One region of the Arthrobacter sp. NPDC055585 genome, then DNA from elsewhere that is predicted to be linked to it. Evidence: riboswitches for the same ligand, from Rfam matches in the RefSeq annotation. Region 1 holds a riboswitch; the other holds the start of a gene.

Region 1 (7,577 bases):
GGCCCGGGTTCACGCCGAATGCCGGGGCTGAGCGGCACGGCGGCTTCGGCTCCGGCGAGGAGCCGGTCCCGGAAAGGCAGAAGGACCCTGCCGTTTCCCGGCAGGGTCCTTCACTGTGTCAAAACTGTGGCTCTTAGCCTCCAACGCGGATGTATACGCCGCCGGAACCAAGTTCTGCGGGAGCAACCACGGTCTGGTTCCCGAAGAAGCCGCCGTGGACGGCCTGGCCGTTGCCCACGTAGACAGCGATGTGGGCCAGGCCCATGCCGCCGTCGGCGTAGTAGATCAGGTCGCCGGGGACAGCCTCGGCAGCGCTGACCGTGCGGCCCAGCGAGAGGTAGCCTGCGGGCCAGTCGTGGAAGTTGATGCCGGCAGCTGCCAGTGCATTGGTCACCAGCATGGTGCAGTCCTGCATAACACCGAGCTGTGCGTAGGCTGCAGCGGCGATGGTGGCTGCTGTGCCGGACGCTGCAGCGGGTGCTGCCGGAGCGGCGCTCTGCGCGGCGGCCGGGGTGGCTGCTGCCGTGCCGTTGCCGGCGGGAGCCGCAGCGGCTTCATCTGCAACAGCAACTTCCTGGGACTGGACAGTGACCTCTGCGGGCTCGGGTGCCACGATCACGCCCGGGACCGGGGTCAGCGTCAGGTCGGGACCGATTGCGTCGGCCGGAACCTGAAGCGGAATAGAGGACAGATCCAGCTTGCTGGTCTGTACGTCGCGGGATGTCTCCGGGCCGGCTGCGGTAGCAGCTACGCCCGTGCTCAGTACCAGACCCGAGGCAGCTGCAATAACTGCGGCCTGGCGTCCGACGTTGCCGGCGCTGCTGACAGCGTCTGCAAGGGCGGACAGGGAGTTATTGCGCTGCACGGGCGCACGGTGACGCGCACGCTCAGTTGACGTGGTCATGAGAGGTTTTTCTCCGTTGTTTCTGGCAACTGGGCGTCAGCTGACGCGGACGAAGCTTGCGCCGGGAAGATCAGACAGGGAGTGCAGTCCGGTGTTCATGCCGTTGAGGCCACCGCTGATGACCTGGCCGTTGCCGACGTAGATCGCAACGTGGCCGCCGGTGATGACGAGGTCGCCGGGCTGCGGGCTGCCAACAACGGTACCGAAGGCGAAGAACTGTCCGGGAGCCAGGTCGCCGACGGACTTGCCGACCGAGCGCAGTGCATTCTCAACCATGGCGGTGCAGTCCTGTGCTACGCCGATCTGGGCGTAGGCGGAAGCCACCAGGCCGGCAGCTACTCCGCTGGCGCTGGCTTCTGCGGGGGCAGGAGTGGAGGAAGCGGTGCTGACGTTGCCGGCTGCGGGTGCGGCAGCCGGGGCCGGAGCAGCGGCCTGCTGTGCGGCGACAGCTTCCTGCTGGGCAGCGGCAGCAACGGCTGCGGCTTCCTCAGCAGCAGCCTGCTCTGCGGCTGCAATCTGTGCGCGGGTCTCGGCTCCGGACAGCGAACCGGCCAGCGGCTGGACCGGAAGTTCGAAGGGTGCCTGCTCGGAGACCGTAACGGTCCCGTTGGAGGTCACAACGTTGAGGGGGGTGGCTTCAAGAGCCTGGCGGTCGGTGGAAACCGGAGCTGCCTGGGCCGGCATACCTGCGGCCAGGACGAGGCCGGAAGCAGCGACAACCACGGCGGCCTGGCGGCCGACGGATCCTGCGTTGGCGGTAACAGCTTTGGACAGCGCGGTAAGCGTGCTTACCGGCGCAGTGGCGGCACGACGGCGGCCGGAATTGACTGATGACACAGTTTTTGCCTCTCCCAACGCCTGCGAGGTGAGCTGTCGGATTCGGATGGGAGTCACCCGGTTGCTGGACTGCTAAGTCCGGCAACTTAACCCCTAGGGCTTCTTGCGAAACCCGAAATTGGTTCCCCCGCCTCTGCCATGCGATTTTGCGAACGGATCTCGGACAGTGGCAGAGCTCGGCGAACTGTTCGAGAGTGCCTGATCTTTGGCGAATCAGGCACGGTGACGAGAATATAACAACATCAAGGAAATGTCACGCTCAGGTCACGAAAGGGTATTGCCGCGGTCACAACCAGCCGAGGGGATCGACAGGATTGCCGTTTACGAGTACTTCAAAGTGCAGATGGCAGCCGGTGGAGGCGCCCGTGGTCCCGCTGGCGCCCACCAGGTGCCCGCGCTCCACGAAGTCCCCGACGGACACGCTGATCGCTGACAGGTGGTTATAAGTGGTCTCCACACCGTTGCCGTGATCGACCACGACGCGGTTACCGCCGCCGTACTCATGCCAGCCGGCCGACTTGACCGTTCCGGCTGCTGCGGCGGTTACCTCGGTGCCGCAGGCTGCGGCGTAATCCTGGCCGGTGTGAAGCTCCCCTGCCGTGCCGGTGATGGGGCTGACCCGGTAACCGAAGGAAGAGGTCTGCACCAGCTCCGACGTCAGCGGAGCAGCGAGCGTTCCCTTGGCCGCAGCCGGGGTCACATCGGTTCCTGCGACCGTGAGCCCGCGCAGCTTGGCATCGGGGTCGAACTTGGAGGTCAGTGCTGCCCGGTCAAAGTCCAGGACTGCGTTGGGGTCTGCGGAAACCGGCGCCGGAGCTGCAGTCAGCTCCGGAGTGGTGGCCGGGTCCGTGGCTGCCGCCGTCGTGGGCATGGCCACGGTCAGGACGAGCCCGGACGCGGCAGCCGTGATGGCGAACTTCTGGGCGGTGCCGCCCATGGGACGGTGGACAGGTTCGGCGCGGCGTCTGCCGGCCGGCCGTCCGGCGGTGCGTGGACGCAGCTCAACGGCCGGTGTTTCGGCCCTGCGCCTGCCCGAAGCAGCATGCTTCGACAAGTGTTTCCCTCTCTACAAAGCCTGCGAAGTTAGCTGTCGGATTCGAGTAGAGAAACTCGGCCCCCGATGCCCGGGACCATCCAGGAAACAGATGGTCCTGCGCTGCTCGAAGGCTTCACCCCAAGGCAGTAGTGCTGCCGGTTGGTGGGTCCTCCGCCCCTGCCTGCGAACGGTTGCACCTGCGGTCCAGTGGCAGGGTTCGGCTGTTGGACCGGTAAGCGGTGTTGTTGCTGTAGTCAGATGCCACTATAGGGGCAAAAGGCCAAAAGATACCATTCCGTTACCTGGAGAGGCAGAAGGTCACGAAGCGGGTGCGGAGACAAATACGTGCGAAGCGACCTCGGCGGGGAGCTCCAGCGCACCCTCGATGCCCGGCACACGGACCGAAATGTAGCCGCCCACAACCTCAGCTGTGATGGTTGCTCCGGGCCGCAGCCCGGCCTCATCCAGCTGGGTCAGGAGTTCGGGGTCCACCTGGATGGGTTCGGCCAGCCGTTCGAGCACCATCGGCTGCCCGGAGGTGACAAGCTCGACGGCGGAGAGCAGGTCCCGGTAGGCAATGGCCGGCGGCACTGCGGCCTCTCCGCCGAGGGCTTCCAGTCCGGGAATGGGGTTTCCGTACGGGGATTCGGTGGGCTTGCCCAGCAGGTCATACAGGCGGCGTTCCACACGTTCGCTCATCACGTGTTCCCAGCGGCAGGCTTCGTCATGGACGTAGGCCCAGTCCAGTCCAATCACGTCCGCGAGCAGCCTTTCGGCCAGCCGGTGCTTGCGCATCACTTCGGTGGCACGGCGCCGGCCCAGCTCAGTAAGTTCAAGCTGCCGGTTCCCGGAGACGACTACCAGTCCGTCACGTTCCATCCGCCCGACGGTCTGGGAGACGGTTGGCCCGGAGTGGCGCAGGCGCTCGGCAATGCGCGCCCGCAGAGCCACGATGTTCTCTTCTTCGAGCTCAAGGATGGTTCGAAGATACATCTCAGTTGTGTCGATGAGGTCCGTCATGACCGTACCGCTCCTAGCAATCGTGCGGAAGTGAATACCCGCAGCGGCACAGAACGCGCCGCCGGTTCCGTTCCCACGTTAGCCCATCGGCTCAAAACGGGGAGAATTATCCGCTTCGCAGGAGCAAAAGCGCTAGCCCGGTCACAATAGGACCGGCACGGGCGCCGGGTGTTGAATAGAAGAGTACGTTGAAGCACCCTGCCAACCCGCTTGGAGCATACAGAAAATGGGCGAACCCGCCGTTACGATTCCCGCAGAACTTCTTCCCAAGGACGGGCGGTTCGGCGCCGGCCCTTCCAAGGTCCGGCCCGAGCAGATCCAGGCCCTGACCAGTGCAGGTGCCAAGCTGCTTGGCACCTCCCACCGGCAGGCACCGGTGAGGAACCTCGTGGGAAGCGTCCGCGAGGGACTCTCTTCCTTGTTCTCCGCCCCCGAGGGCTATGAGGTTGTCCTCGGCGTCGGCGGCTCCACTGCCTTCTGGGACATCGCTTCCTTCGGCCTGGTGGAAAACAAGGCACAGCACCTTTCCTTCGGCGAATTCGGTTCCAAGTTCGCCGCTGCTACCAACAAGGCACCTTTCCTGGCGGCCTCCAGCATCATCAAGTCTGAACCCGGCACCCGCCCGGAAGCAGCTGCCGAACAAGGCGTTGACGTCTACGCCTGGCCCCAGAATGAGACCTCCACGGGCGTAGCCGCTCCGGTCCGCCGGGTTGCCGGCGCCGACGACGGCTCCCTTGTCCTGATCGATGCGACGTCAGCGGCCGGCGGCCTGGCCGTGGACCTGGCTGAAGCGGATGTGTACTACTTTGCCCCGCAGAAGAACTTCGCGTCCGACGGCGGGCTGTGGCTGGGCATGTTCTCCCCTGCTGCCATCGAGCGCGCCGCCAGGATCAACGCTTCCGACCGCTGGATCCCGGATTTCCTGAACCTTCAGACAGCGGTGGACAACTCGCGGCTGAACCAGACCTACAACACCCCGTCCCTGTCCACACTGGTGACTCTGGACGCGCAGATCCAGTGGCTGAACTCCAACGGCGGCCTGGACTTTGCTGCGGCCCGCACTGCCGATTCCGCCGGCCGCATCTACTCCTGGGCAGAGAAGTCAGGCGTCGCTGCGCCGTTCGTTGCCCGCGCCGAGGACCGGTCCAACGTCATCGCCACCATCGACTTCGATGAGTCGATTGATGCCGCAGCCATCGCCAAGACCCTGCGGGCCAACGGCATCGTGGATGTTGAGCCGTACCGCAAGCTTGGCCGCAACCAGCTGCGCATTGCCACCTTCGTCGCCATTGAGCCTGATGATGTCAGCGCTCTGCTGCAGTGCATCGACTATGTGATCGAGCATTCCTAACCGCTGGATCAGCTGACGGCGGGCACGAGCCCGTCCCGACGAGGATCCCGGCGCCGTTACTGCGGCCTGGGGTCCTCGTCGTTTATGCGCTTCTCCGTCGCGTCGCTGGTCAGGTAGAGCCGCCGCCGGACCGAACGATCGTAGTGCAGGCGCAGGTGGTGCGCACGCCAGGCCCAGACCAGGCCGATGACGGCGGTGATCAGACCGGATGCTGCGGCCACGCCGAGGCTCCAGCGCGGACCGAAGGCATTGGAGACCCATCCAACGATCGGTGCGCCCAGCGGCGTGCCGCCGAGGAAGATCGCGAAGTACAGGGCCATGACCCGGCCGCGCATTACCGGTGTGGTGGTGGTCTGGACGTAGGCGTTGGCACTGGTCATCAGAGTCAGCGCGAACAGGCCCACCGGGATCAGGGACAGGGCAAAGATCCAAAGCGTCGGGGAAAGTGCGGCAACCGTGCAGGCGGCGCCAAAGGCACCGGCTGCCCCGAAAATAAACCGCAGCCGCGGCCGCTCGCGGCGCGCTGAGAGCAGGGCCCCGGCGACGGAGCCAATTGCCATGATTGAGTTCAGCAGCCCAAAAACCCCGGCATCCTGTCCAAACTCGGTCCGTGCCATCGCGGCGATGTACACGGCGAAGTTCAGGCCGAAGGTTCCCACGATGAAGATCGCCACCAGGACCATGACCAGATCCGGACGGTACCGCACATATTTCAGTCCGGCCCGGATCCGTCCCTTGCCCGGCGGTGCCTTGGGCAGCACCCGGAGTTCGGAGGAACGCATCTTCAGCAGGGCAAGGACCATGGCAGCGAAGGTCACCGTGTTAATAAGGAAGACCCAGCCCGGCCCCACCGCCACGGTCAGCAGGCCGGCCGCTGCCGGGCCAATCATGCGGGCACCGTTGAAGGAGGCACTGTTCAGTGCGACGGCGTTGGGCAGGTTCTCCTCGCTGACCACCTCGGAGACAAAACTCTGGCGCGCGGGGGCGTCCACGGCGGAGACCACGCCCAGCGCCAGGGCGAACGCGTAAACGTGCCACAGCTCCGCATGCCCGGAGAGCACCAGCAGGCCCAGTCCCGCACCAAGTGCAGCCATTGAAACCTGGGTGGCCAGCAGGACCCTGCGCCGGTCATAGGTATCGGCAACAAGGCCCGCCCAGGGCGCGAGCAGAAGCTGCGGGCCCAGCTGCAGCGCCATGACGATTCCCATGGCTGCAGCGTCCTGGCTGGTCAGGATGTCATAGACCAGCCAGTCCTGGGCGGTGCGCTGCATCCAGGTTCCAATGTTCGAAACCAGGGCTCCAAGGAACCAGATGCGGTAGTTGAAAATTCGAAGCGAACGGAACATTTAGGTTCACTTCTCCCTTCCGGGACAGCGAACCAAGTTCCGTGCACTCACCGATTATTCGTCCTCCATGGCCGCAGGCGCTGCGGCATCCTCTTCCGTCTGCGCTGCCTCTGCCGTACCGGCGTCAGGCTCTTTAACCCCAGCGTCCGGGGCAGTTCCAGTCTGCTGACCGTCCACAGTTTCCGCGGCGGCCCCGCTTTCCTCGGCAGCTACGTCCTCGGGACGCACCCGCTGGGACCACGGCACCCACTCAGGCGCCAGGATGGCATCGGCTGAGGGCAGCAGGCCTACTTCGCAGACCGTGGCCACCTTGCCGCGGGGCACCCTCGCCACCGTGGCGTACCATTCCCAGCCCCGGTAGCCGGGACGGTTGGCACGGAACCGGTGGGTTACCAGCCGGTCTGCCTCGGGCACGGCGCTGAGCCACTCCCCCACCTGCTCTTCCGGTGCGACTTCCAGCAGCCCTGCCCGCGCGCTCTCTACGGCAGCTGCCAGCACTGCGTCCGGCTTGGACGGCTTGCGCGGAGGCTTCCGCGAGAGAGCAGGCTTAGGCGTTGGTTCGGTATCGGTCGCGTCGGTAGTTTTCACTCGGTGGTTCTGCCCCTATGCATCAAGGTCGTCGGCAACGGCCCGCAGCACCGCAGCCACCTTGGTGGCGTGCTTCTTTTCGGGGTAGCGTCCCCGGCGCAGTCCGTTGGAGATTCCGTCCAACAGTTTAATAAGGTCTTCGGTAATCACTGCCATATCGTCAGCGGGCTTCCGCGTAGCCTTGGCCACCGACGGCGGCGCCTCCAGGATCCGGGCAGAGAGCGCCTGCGGGCCCCGGCGGCCGTCAGCCACGCCAAACTCCATCCGGGTCCCGGGCTTCACCTCGCTCACACCAGCGGGAAGAGCAGAAGCATGCAGGAAGACTTCCTGGCCGTCGTCAGTGGCCAGGAATCCAAATCCCTTGCCAGTGTCGAACCACTTGACCTTGCCGATGGGCACTTCGCTTACCTCGTTCTTAGCTCTTGGGTGCGGGCTTTCGACCGCATCTGGTGATGAAGGGGTGGTACGTCCGCGCGTATCCGTCTTCCGGCCTTC
Region 2 (7,577 bases), on a different contig from region 1:
GCCCGGCGCCTGCAGCAGTTCGTGCAACCTGATCGGAAGTCCGCCGGTACGGCCCAACACCCAACCGGGGCTCCGGGCGCTGAGGAGGCCGTGGGAACACTCGTGGCGCTTGCCTTCCCGGACCGGGTGGCCCGCCGGGTGGAGGGCGCTGCAGGGGAACAGTACCTGCTTGCATCGGGAACCCGTGCCGGGCTTCCCTCGGAGAGTCCGCTCCGGGGACACACCTGGCTGGCCGTGGCAGACGTTTCCCGTGCCGCGGGGAAGGCAGCCGCAGGAACCGGGGCCGTGATCCGTGCTGCCGCGCCGCTGGCGGAGGAGACTGCTGAGGCTGCGGCCTCGGGGCTCCTATCCTCGGAGATTACAGCCGTGTTCGACGGCGGCAGAGTGTCCGCGCGGCGGGTACGCCGCCTGGGTGCGATCGAGCTCTCCTCGACGCCGGTCCGTCCCGCCGCGGCTGAGGGTCGCTCTGCCATGGCAGACGCGCTGGCCGAGCAGGGCCTTGGCGCCATCGGCTGGTCTGGGGCGGCTGAGGCTCTCCGCCGCCGGCTCGCCCTGCTGCACCGGCTGCTTGGTTCGCCGTGGCCTGATGTATCAGAGGCGGCGCTGCTGGAGCAGCTTCAGGACTGGTTGGGCCCGGAACTGGAAGCGCTGGCAGGAGGGACGCGGGCGGCAGATATCAATCTGCTGGATCCGCTGCGCCGGCTGCTGCCCTGGCCGGAGGCAGCCAAACTGGATGAACTGGCTCCGGAAAAGATACTGGTGCCCAGCGGCACGCAGGAGCGGATCAGCTATCCGGACGCAGAGGACGGCGCAGCTCCTCCCGTACTGGCAGTCAAACTCCAGAAGTGCTTCGGCTGGGCGGAATCACCGCTGTTGGCAGGAGGGCGGATCCGGCTGCAGTTCCACCTGCTTTCACCTGCCGGACGCCCTCTGGCCGTGACAGATGACCTCGCCTCTTTCTGGTCCGGCCCGTATGCACAGGTGAGGGCCGAGATGCGCGGACGGTATCCCCGCCATCCCTGGCCGGAGGATCCGTGGAGTGCGCCGGCAACGGCCAGGACAAAGACGCGGATGTGAGCGGAGTTAGCGGCCGTGGTGCCGGCGGCACCAAACACCGGTCATAAAAAAGTCCGGCAACGCCTGCAGCGTTGCCGGACTTTCGCGCCGAATTGGTGCGGGGGGGTGGCTTAGGTAACGGGTTCGGCCAGGGAAGCCGCCTGCCCGGACCAGACGGCGTCGAGCACTGCTGATGCTTCGTCCTCACTAACACCCAGGGACAGTGAGATTTCAGTGAGAAGCGGGCGGCGCGCGTGCCGCAGCATGTCCCGTTCAGCGTGGGAGAGTCCCTTATCAAGGGACCGGAGGGTGAGGTTTCTGACTACCCGGGCTACGTCGGTGATGCTTCCGCTGGCCAGCAGTTCGGTGTTTTCCTTGAATCTGCGGGACCACTGGGTTTCCTCGGCATCGGCGTCGGCCTTGAGGACTTCCATGAGCTTTTGAAGCTGGGCACCGTCCAGAACCGGGCGCAGCCCTACCTCGCCGGCCTTGGCCAGCGGAACCCAGACCTCCAGCTTGTTCGCATGCACTTCGAGTACCAGGTACTCCATGTCTTCGCCACGCACTTTGCGGGTGTCGAGACGGCGGATGGCTGCGGGACCGTGGTGGGGGTGGACTACGGTTTGACCTACGTTAAACGTCAATGTGTTTACCTCTGGCTGCTTCGATTCCTGACCCGGCATCCTCTCCGCAGCGGCCGAAGGCGCGGGCACGCATTGGGGATGGCCGTCCCGCCGCAGGCCCGGAACGGCTGGGTGCTGTGACGGAAGCGCGGAGACGGTACCAGCACATGGGTGAAGGTTCCGGAAGCCGCGAGTCTGGTAGTTTCCATTATTTCACGTCCGGGGCAGATGTACCCGGCCCGGGCGGGAGCTGGTTGCCCGGGACCTCGGATGTTTCGGTCTGAGCTGTTAAAACAAGTAAAACGAGGTGCCCCTCCCGGAATCCGGAGGGGGCACCTCGTCTGCTGAAGGCTGTACCAGCCGTCAGTATCGCGGACTATGCGCGGTAGTAGACGGGGCCGGAGCCGAGGTTGGCGGTCGCGATGACGGTCTGGTTTCCGTTCATTCCGCTGTGGATGGCCTGGCCGTCGCCGATGTAGATGGCGATGTGGGGGACACCGGCTCCGCCGTTGGCGTAGTAGATCATGTCACCCGGCTGGGGGTTGGACACCGGGGTGCCGTAGGCAGCCAGCTGCGCCGGGGCCAGGTCACCGACCGAGTGGCCGGCTGCGCGCAGTGCCTGCTCCACGAGGATGGTGCAGTCCTGTACGGCGCCCAGCTGTGCGTAGGCGGAGCTGACCATGATCGCTCCGATGCCGGAACCCGTTGCAGCAGGTGCCGGGGTAACGGCCTGGGTGGTGACGTTGCTCTCGTAACCGGTAAAGGTGCCGGGATCGGTGTACGAGGCAGCAGGTGCTGCGTCAACCGGGGCCGGAGCGACGTAGGTGTCAGCAGGGACATACGCCTCTGCCGGTGCTGCGGGTGCTGCGGCAGCGGCGGGAGCTGCTGCGGCTTCACCCGAAACGGTAATGACGTCACCGGGGTAGATGATGGACTCCAGCGACAGGGCGTTGAGCTGCAGGACGCTGTCCAGGGTGACTCCGTAAGCCGCGGAGATTTCGCTCAGGGTGTCACCCGAAACTACGGTGTGAGTCACGGCTGCAGCCGGAGCCGGGGCTTCGGCTGCCGGGGCAACGGGGGCTTCGGCTGCCGGGGCGACGAAGGCAGGTGCTGCTGCTGCAGCGGGTGCCGGGGTCTCGTTGATGACTGCGCTGGCCTGAGCCGGAGCTGCCATACCGAACATCAGGCCGGAGCCTGCTACAACCGCTGCTGCGGTGCCGGTGACGGAGCGGGCTTTGCCGGGTGCTGCTTTTGCGATGGTGGTCCAGATGCTGGACTCTGCGCAGTGACGTCCGCGATTCTTAGAAGACAAGGTATTACCTCTCCCTATACCTGCGAGGTGAGCTGTCGGGTTCGGATGGGAGTCACCCGGCCGCCGGTCTCATCCGGTCGGCTTAACCCCAAGGATTCAAAGGACCCAAAAAATTGGTTCCCCCGCCCCTGCCGTCGTAGTGCAAAAGGGACCCCAGGCAAGCGGCAGAGTTAGGTAACGAGCCTGGGGCGCCGCATCAGGTTTGCGGCATGCCAAGGACACTAACAGCAATCTCTTTTTGATTGCAATTCGGTAACGGCGCCGTGTTGCCGTTGTGTTGAGTAGGTCACCCGTGCTATTTGACAGCCCCCTGTCGATTTCCTACTCAGGGGTCCCACCCGTATCCCGACTGGCAAAGGGTTCGGCCTGGTCTCCCGAGACAGAATTCTGCCGCCGAACCGGGACGCGGCTGCCTCCGCAGGACTACGCTTAAATCCCTGCATTCCGGCGAAGGAGAGCGGTCGTGGCCCAGGAACCAAGCAGCGGAACACCCCGTCTGCCCATTGAGGAAATTGTCCGCGAGATGAGTATTCCAGCCGGTCTAGCCGGCCCGGAACCTATGATTTCGGACGTGCGCTGCTATGCCGTCGCTCAACCCGCCGGCATTGTGGTCATTGACACAGGAATGCCTGACGCCGCTGCTGCGATTGCGGACGCTGTTGATGCGCTCGGGGGCAGCTTTGCGGATGTCCGGGACATCGTCCTGACGCACCTGCACATGGATCACATCGGATCACTGTTTTCTATTGCCGAGCAGGCGCCGCTGGCATCCATCTATGCCGGAGGTCCCGACTCACCGGACATTCGTTCGCCCCGCAAAGTGCAGCCCCTGGAGGAGGGGGACACTGTGCAGGACCTGCAAATCCTCGCGACCCCGGGCCACACTCCAGGGCATGTCAGCATTTTCCACGAAGGTACCGGAACGCTCTTTATCGGCGACGCCGCCGCAACAGTTCACGCCGAAGTTGTCCGCAGCCCGGCGGCCTTTACCTCTGATGCTTCGCGCGCAGAGGATTCCCTGGAGCGCATCGCTGCACTGGCCCCGGACCGCATTCTGTTTGCCCACGGTGCGGAAATTCCCTCACCAACCAGCGCGCTGGTACGCCTTATTGGTGGACCCTACGGAGGCTAGCGCTCGGATCCTGCGCCGGACTGCGGGCTTCGGTTCCTCGCCACGAGCCAGACGAACCACATGCCGGCTGCCGTCGTCAGAACAGCTGCAGCTGGCAGCAGCCACGTCACCGGGCTGCCTCCGGAAGCAGAAACGCCGGCATAGAGCAGCCAGCAGAGCGCCAATGCTCCACCCGCCAGGCCGGCACAGAAGCGTGCGGACTTTCCGGAAACGGCACTGAGATAGGCTCCGGCGGCAGCCGGGCAGGCAAAGGACCCGCCCAGCACCGCACCGCCGATCAGAGTCCACAAGACGTAGCTTGCCAGCTCCCCGGGCTCAACGGTGGAGGCATAGCTCAGCTGGAAGTTCAGCATGGCCAGTGCCATGCCTGCCAGCGCGCCCAGCGGAATAAGGAAGAAGACAGACCTGCGGGTCCGCGCGGGGGTGGTGCTCATGTCCTCAACTGTATCGCCGCAGGTGCTGCCCGCTGTGCAGCCGGTCCCGCCACCTTCGAGGCGGCAGGAGTGGACGGTGGGAGCTTCCAGTAAGCAGGCTGAGACGAAGCCGACATCCTCCTTTTTATGAATGACTCAGAATAACTGCTAGAGTCTTTATCAGCACCGAACGGCTTCCGTTCGGCATCAGCGTCCATGCAGGCTTCCCACGCAGGGAACCGCGGACCTCCGCAGCCTGGCTCCGAGCCGGCTGCTCCGACTTTTTGCAACGCCGCCAAAGCGCCGGCGCACTCAGTGCTGCCCGGCTGCCTTGCCCACCCTTCCTTTAGGAGAACAATGTTCGACACCACGACTATCGCCGCGACCCTCACCATCGAGGGCCAGGACTCCGGCGCGAACCACAACGCCGCCCGTGAAACCCGTGCCCTGCCGGCCCGCCGGGCGGCCCTGGGCGGAAACTATGTGGCTGCCTACGGCCACCCGCGTTCCACCGAGCAGCACACGGTCCGTCCTGCCGCGGGCTGGGGATACACCGCCCGGTTCGACGGCACGGGTCACCGGCACTCTGCGGCCGCAGTAGACAGCTACACGGCTTCCTTCGGCCCTGCCGGACGCACACCCAGTGCCGTCACCAGTGAGCGCGGCCGGTACACCGATGCGAACCTGTAATCTGTGAACCCGGGGAATCCCGGCACAGACAACGGCGGGGGACAGCATGGGTGCCATGGATAATCTGCTGGGTCCGGCTGAAGTTGCAGGCCTGCACCGCAGCCTGACTGCGGCCGCTCCCGCCCCCGGGCTCGCCCAGCTCCTCACGGCGGTGCCGGCGCTCGAGCCGCTTTCGCTCCGCGCGCGGACTGACCTTCTGGCCCAGGCACTGACCCACGCATATCCGGCGTACCAGGAAGCGGCAGCCGCTTACCGGGCTGCCCTGGCAGACCCGCAGTTCAAGGGGTGGATGATGTGGCCGGTCACCGAATCGGCTGTCACGCTGGCCCTGGCCGGCTCAGGGTCTGTCGACTTTGACGACGCCCTCGACCTGCTCGCTGAACTTACACCCCGCCTTACCAGTGAGTTCGCCATCCGCCGGCTCCTGGCAGCGGATCCGGTACGCGCACTGGCCCGTATCCAGACGTGGGCGCAGGATGCAGATCCAGCGGTTCGGCGGCTGGCCAGCGAGGGCACCCGGCCTTACCTTCCCTGGGCAATTCGTGTGCCCTGGCTGCTGGAGCACCCGGACGCGACCCTGCCTATCCTGGACGCCCTCCGCGATGATCCCAGCGAGGACGTGCGCCGGTCGGTGGCGAACCACCTGAATGACATCTCACGCCATGCCCCCGAGGTCACCGTGCAGACGGCTGCCCGCTGGCTGTCGGACCCGGCCCCCGCGACGGCGCGGCTCGTCCGTCACAGCCTCCGGACCCTGGTCAAGAAAGCTCATCCCGGTGCCCTTGAGCTGCTGGGCTTCGCGCCCGCGGACGTGGAAGTCCAGGGCCTTTCCACCCCGACGCCCGTAGTCACCCTTCCGGGAAAGCTCCAGTTCAGCTTCACCCTGAGGAACACGGGAAGTTCGACGGCGAGGCTTGCCGTGGACTACGTGGTGCACTACGTCAAAGCGCACGGCAGAACAGTCCCGGCGGTCTTCAAGCTCACAGTTCTTGAACTGGCACCGGGTGAAGCCCGCGCACTGTCCGGCTCGCATGCCTTCCATCAAATGACCACCCGCCGTCACTATGCCGGGGCACATCAGCTGCAGCTGCAGGTCAACGGGATTCGGCACGGCGCCCTGGCCTTTGAAGTCCGGCTGCCGGAACCGTAAGCGGACCGGGTCCGTCATGATGGATGCGCTCCTCCAGCAGGCGCAGTGGAAGGCCCGTCCCGCCCCATCCCTCACCAATAAACTCCGCCGCGATTGACACGGCAGTTTCCTCCGGTGTCCGCGCGCCCAGATCAAGCCCGATGGGGCTGCGCAGCGCCGCAAGCGCTTCAGGGCTCACCCCGGCGTCCAGCAGACGCTCTGTACGGTCGATGTGCGTGCGCCGGGAACCCATGGCCCCCACATAGGCAACCGCCGGTCCGGCCAGGACCTCCGCCAGGAGCGGGACGTCGAACTTTGGATCATGGGTAAGTACGCAGACCACCGTGCGGCCGTCGATCCGTCCCGCCTGCAGCTCGTCCCGGTAGTAAAGGTGCGGCCAGGAGGCAACCACCTCGTCCGCCGCCGGGAAACGTGCCGGCGTTGCAAAGACAGGCCGTGCGTCGCAGACGGTAACGCGGTAACCCAGGAATGATCCCAGCCGGGAGAGTGCCGCAGCGAAGTCGATGGCACCGAAGACCAGCATCCGCGGGGGCGGGGCAAAGGCGTTCAGGAACACACTCATTCCAGTATCCAGCCGTTCTCCCTCCGGCCCGTAGGTCAGTACGGCGCTGCGTCCGGCAGCCAGCAGGCCCAGCGCATCATCTGCGGCCGCCTGGTCAGCGCGGGCGCTTCCCAGGGAACCGCGGGTCCCTGACGGGAGGATGACCATCTTCCGGCCCAGCCGCCCGGGATCGGGGTGCTCGATCACCGTTGCCACGCCGACTGGTTCACCGGTGCTGATATCGTTCGCGGCCGGACCCAGTACCGCGCGGCTTCCGGGCGGAAGTGCCTCGATGAAGACCTCAATCGTGCCCCCGCAGGTGAGGCCAACGGCGAACGCATCATCGTCGCTTACGCCATAACGGGCAAGAACCGGCCCTGCGCCGCCGATGCAGTCCATGGACTGCTCATACACGGCCCCTTCCACGCAGCCGCCCGATACCGAGCCGATGACGGTGCCCGCAGCGGTTACCAGCATCTGGGCGCCCGGCGGACGGGGGGCCGAGTCCATGGTCCGCACCACAGTGCCCAGGGCAGCGGTCCGGCCGGCCTCCCACTCGGCCAGCAGGGTTGTCAGGACCTCATCCATGGGTTGTGCTGCTCCTTAATCGCAAACTGGTCCGTTCCGCCGATCAGGCCGATCAGGCCGATCGGCGCGCTG

What was found. A riboswitch is a leader RNA that binds a small molecule or an ion and turns the genes downstream of it on or off. The one in region 1 is predicted to bind cyclic di-AMP.
Region 2: another riboswitch for cyclic di-AMP. It lies ahead of ACWGQ2_RS07265 (LysM peptidoglycan-binding domain-containing protein); the one in region 1 lies ahead of ACWGQ2_RS03340 (NlpC/P60 family protein).

Annotation. Positions count from the first base shown of each region.
Region 1 is NZ_JBSHIT010000001.1:769,205-776,781, forward strand. Features, by position in the region: gene ACWGQ2_RS03335 (NlpC/P60 family protein) at 134-904, opposite strand; gene ACWGQ2_RS03340 (NlpC/P60 family protein) at 941-1,741, opposite strand; cyclic di-AMP (ydaO/yuaA leader) riboswitch at 1,746-1,902, opposite strand; gene ACWGQ2_RS03345 (M23 family metallopeptidase) at 2,028-2,795, opposite strand; cyclic di-AMP (ydaO/yuaA leader) riboswitch at 2,799-3,010, opposite strand; gene ACWGQ2_RS03350 (metal-dependent transcriptional regulator) at 3,096-3,797, opposite strand; gene serC (phosphoserine transaminase) at 4,024-5,148, shown strand; gene ACWGQ2_RS03360 (MFS transporter) at 5,205-6,494, opposite strand; gene ACWGQ2_RS03365 (DUF3027 domain-containing protein) at 6,549-7,082, opposite strand; gene ACWGQ2_RS03370 (cold-shock protein) at 7,098-7,481, opposite strand.
Region 2 is NZ_JBSHIT010000003.1:210,232-217,808, forward strand. Features, by position in the region: gene hrpB (ATP-dependent helicase HrpB) at 1-1,077, shown strand, start outside; gene ACWGQ2_RS07260 (CarD family transcriptional regulator) at 1,188-1,700, opposite strand; gene ACWGQ2_RS07265 (LysM peptidoglycan-binding domain-containing protein) at 2,056-2,991, opposite strand; cyclic di-AMP (ydaO/yuaA leader) riboswitch at 2,995-3,168, opposite strand; gene ACWGQ2_RS07270 (MBL fold metallo-hydrolase) at 3,455-4,123, shown strand; gene ACWGQ2_RS07275 (hypothetical protein) at 4,120-4,557, opposite strand; gene ACWGQ2_RS07280 (hypothetical protein) at 4,894-5,226, shown strand; gene ACWGQ2_RS07285 (DNA alkylation repair protein) at 5,282-6,376, shown strand; gene ACWGQ2_RS07290 (XdhC family protein) at 6,321-7,505, opposite strand; gene ACWGQ2_RS07295 (SRPBCC family protein) at 7,558-7,577, opposite strand, start outside.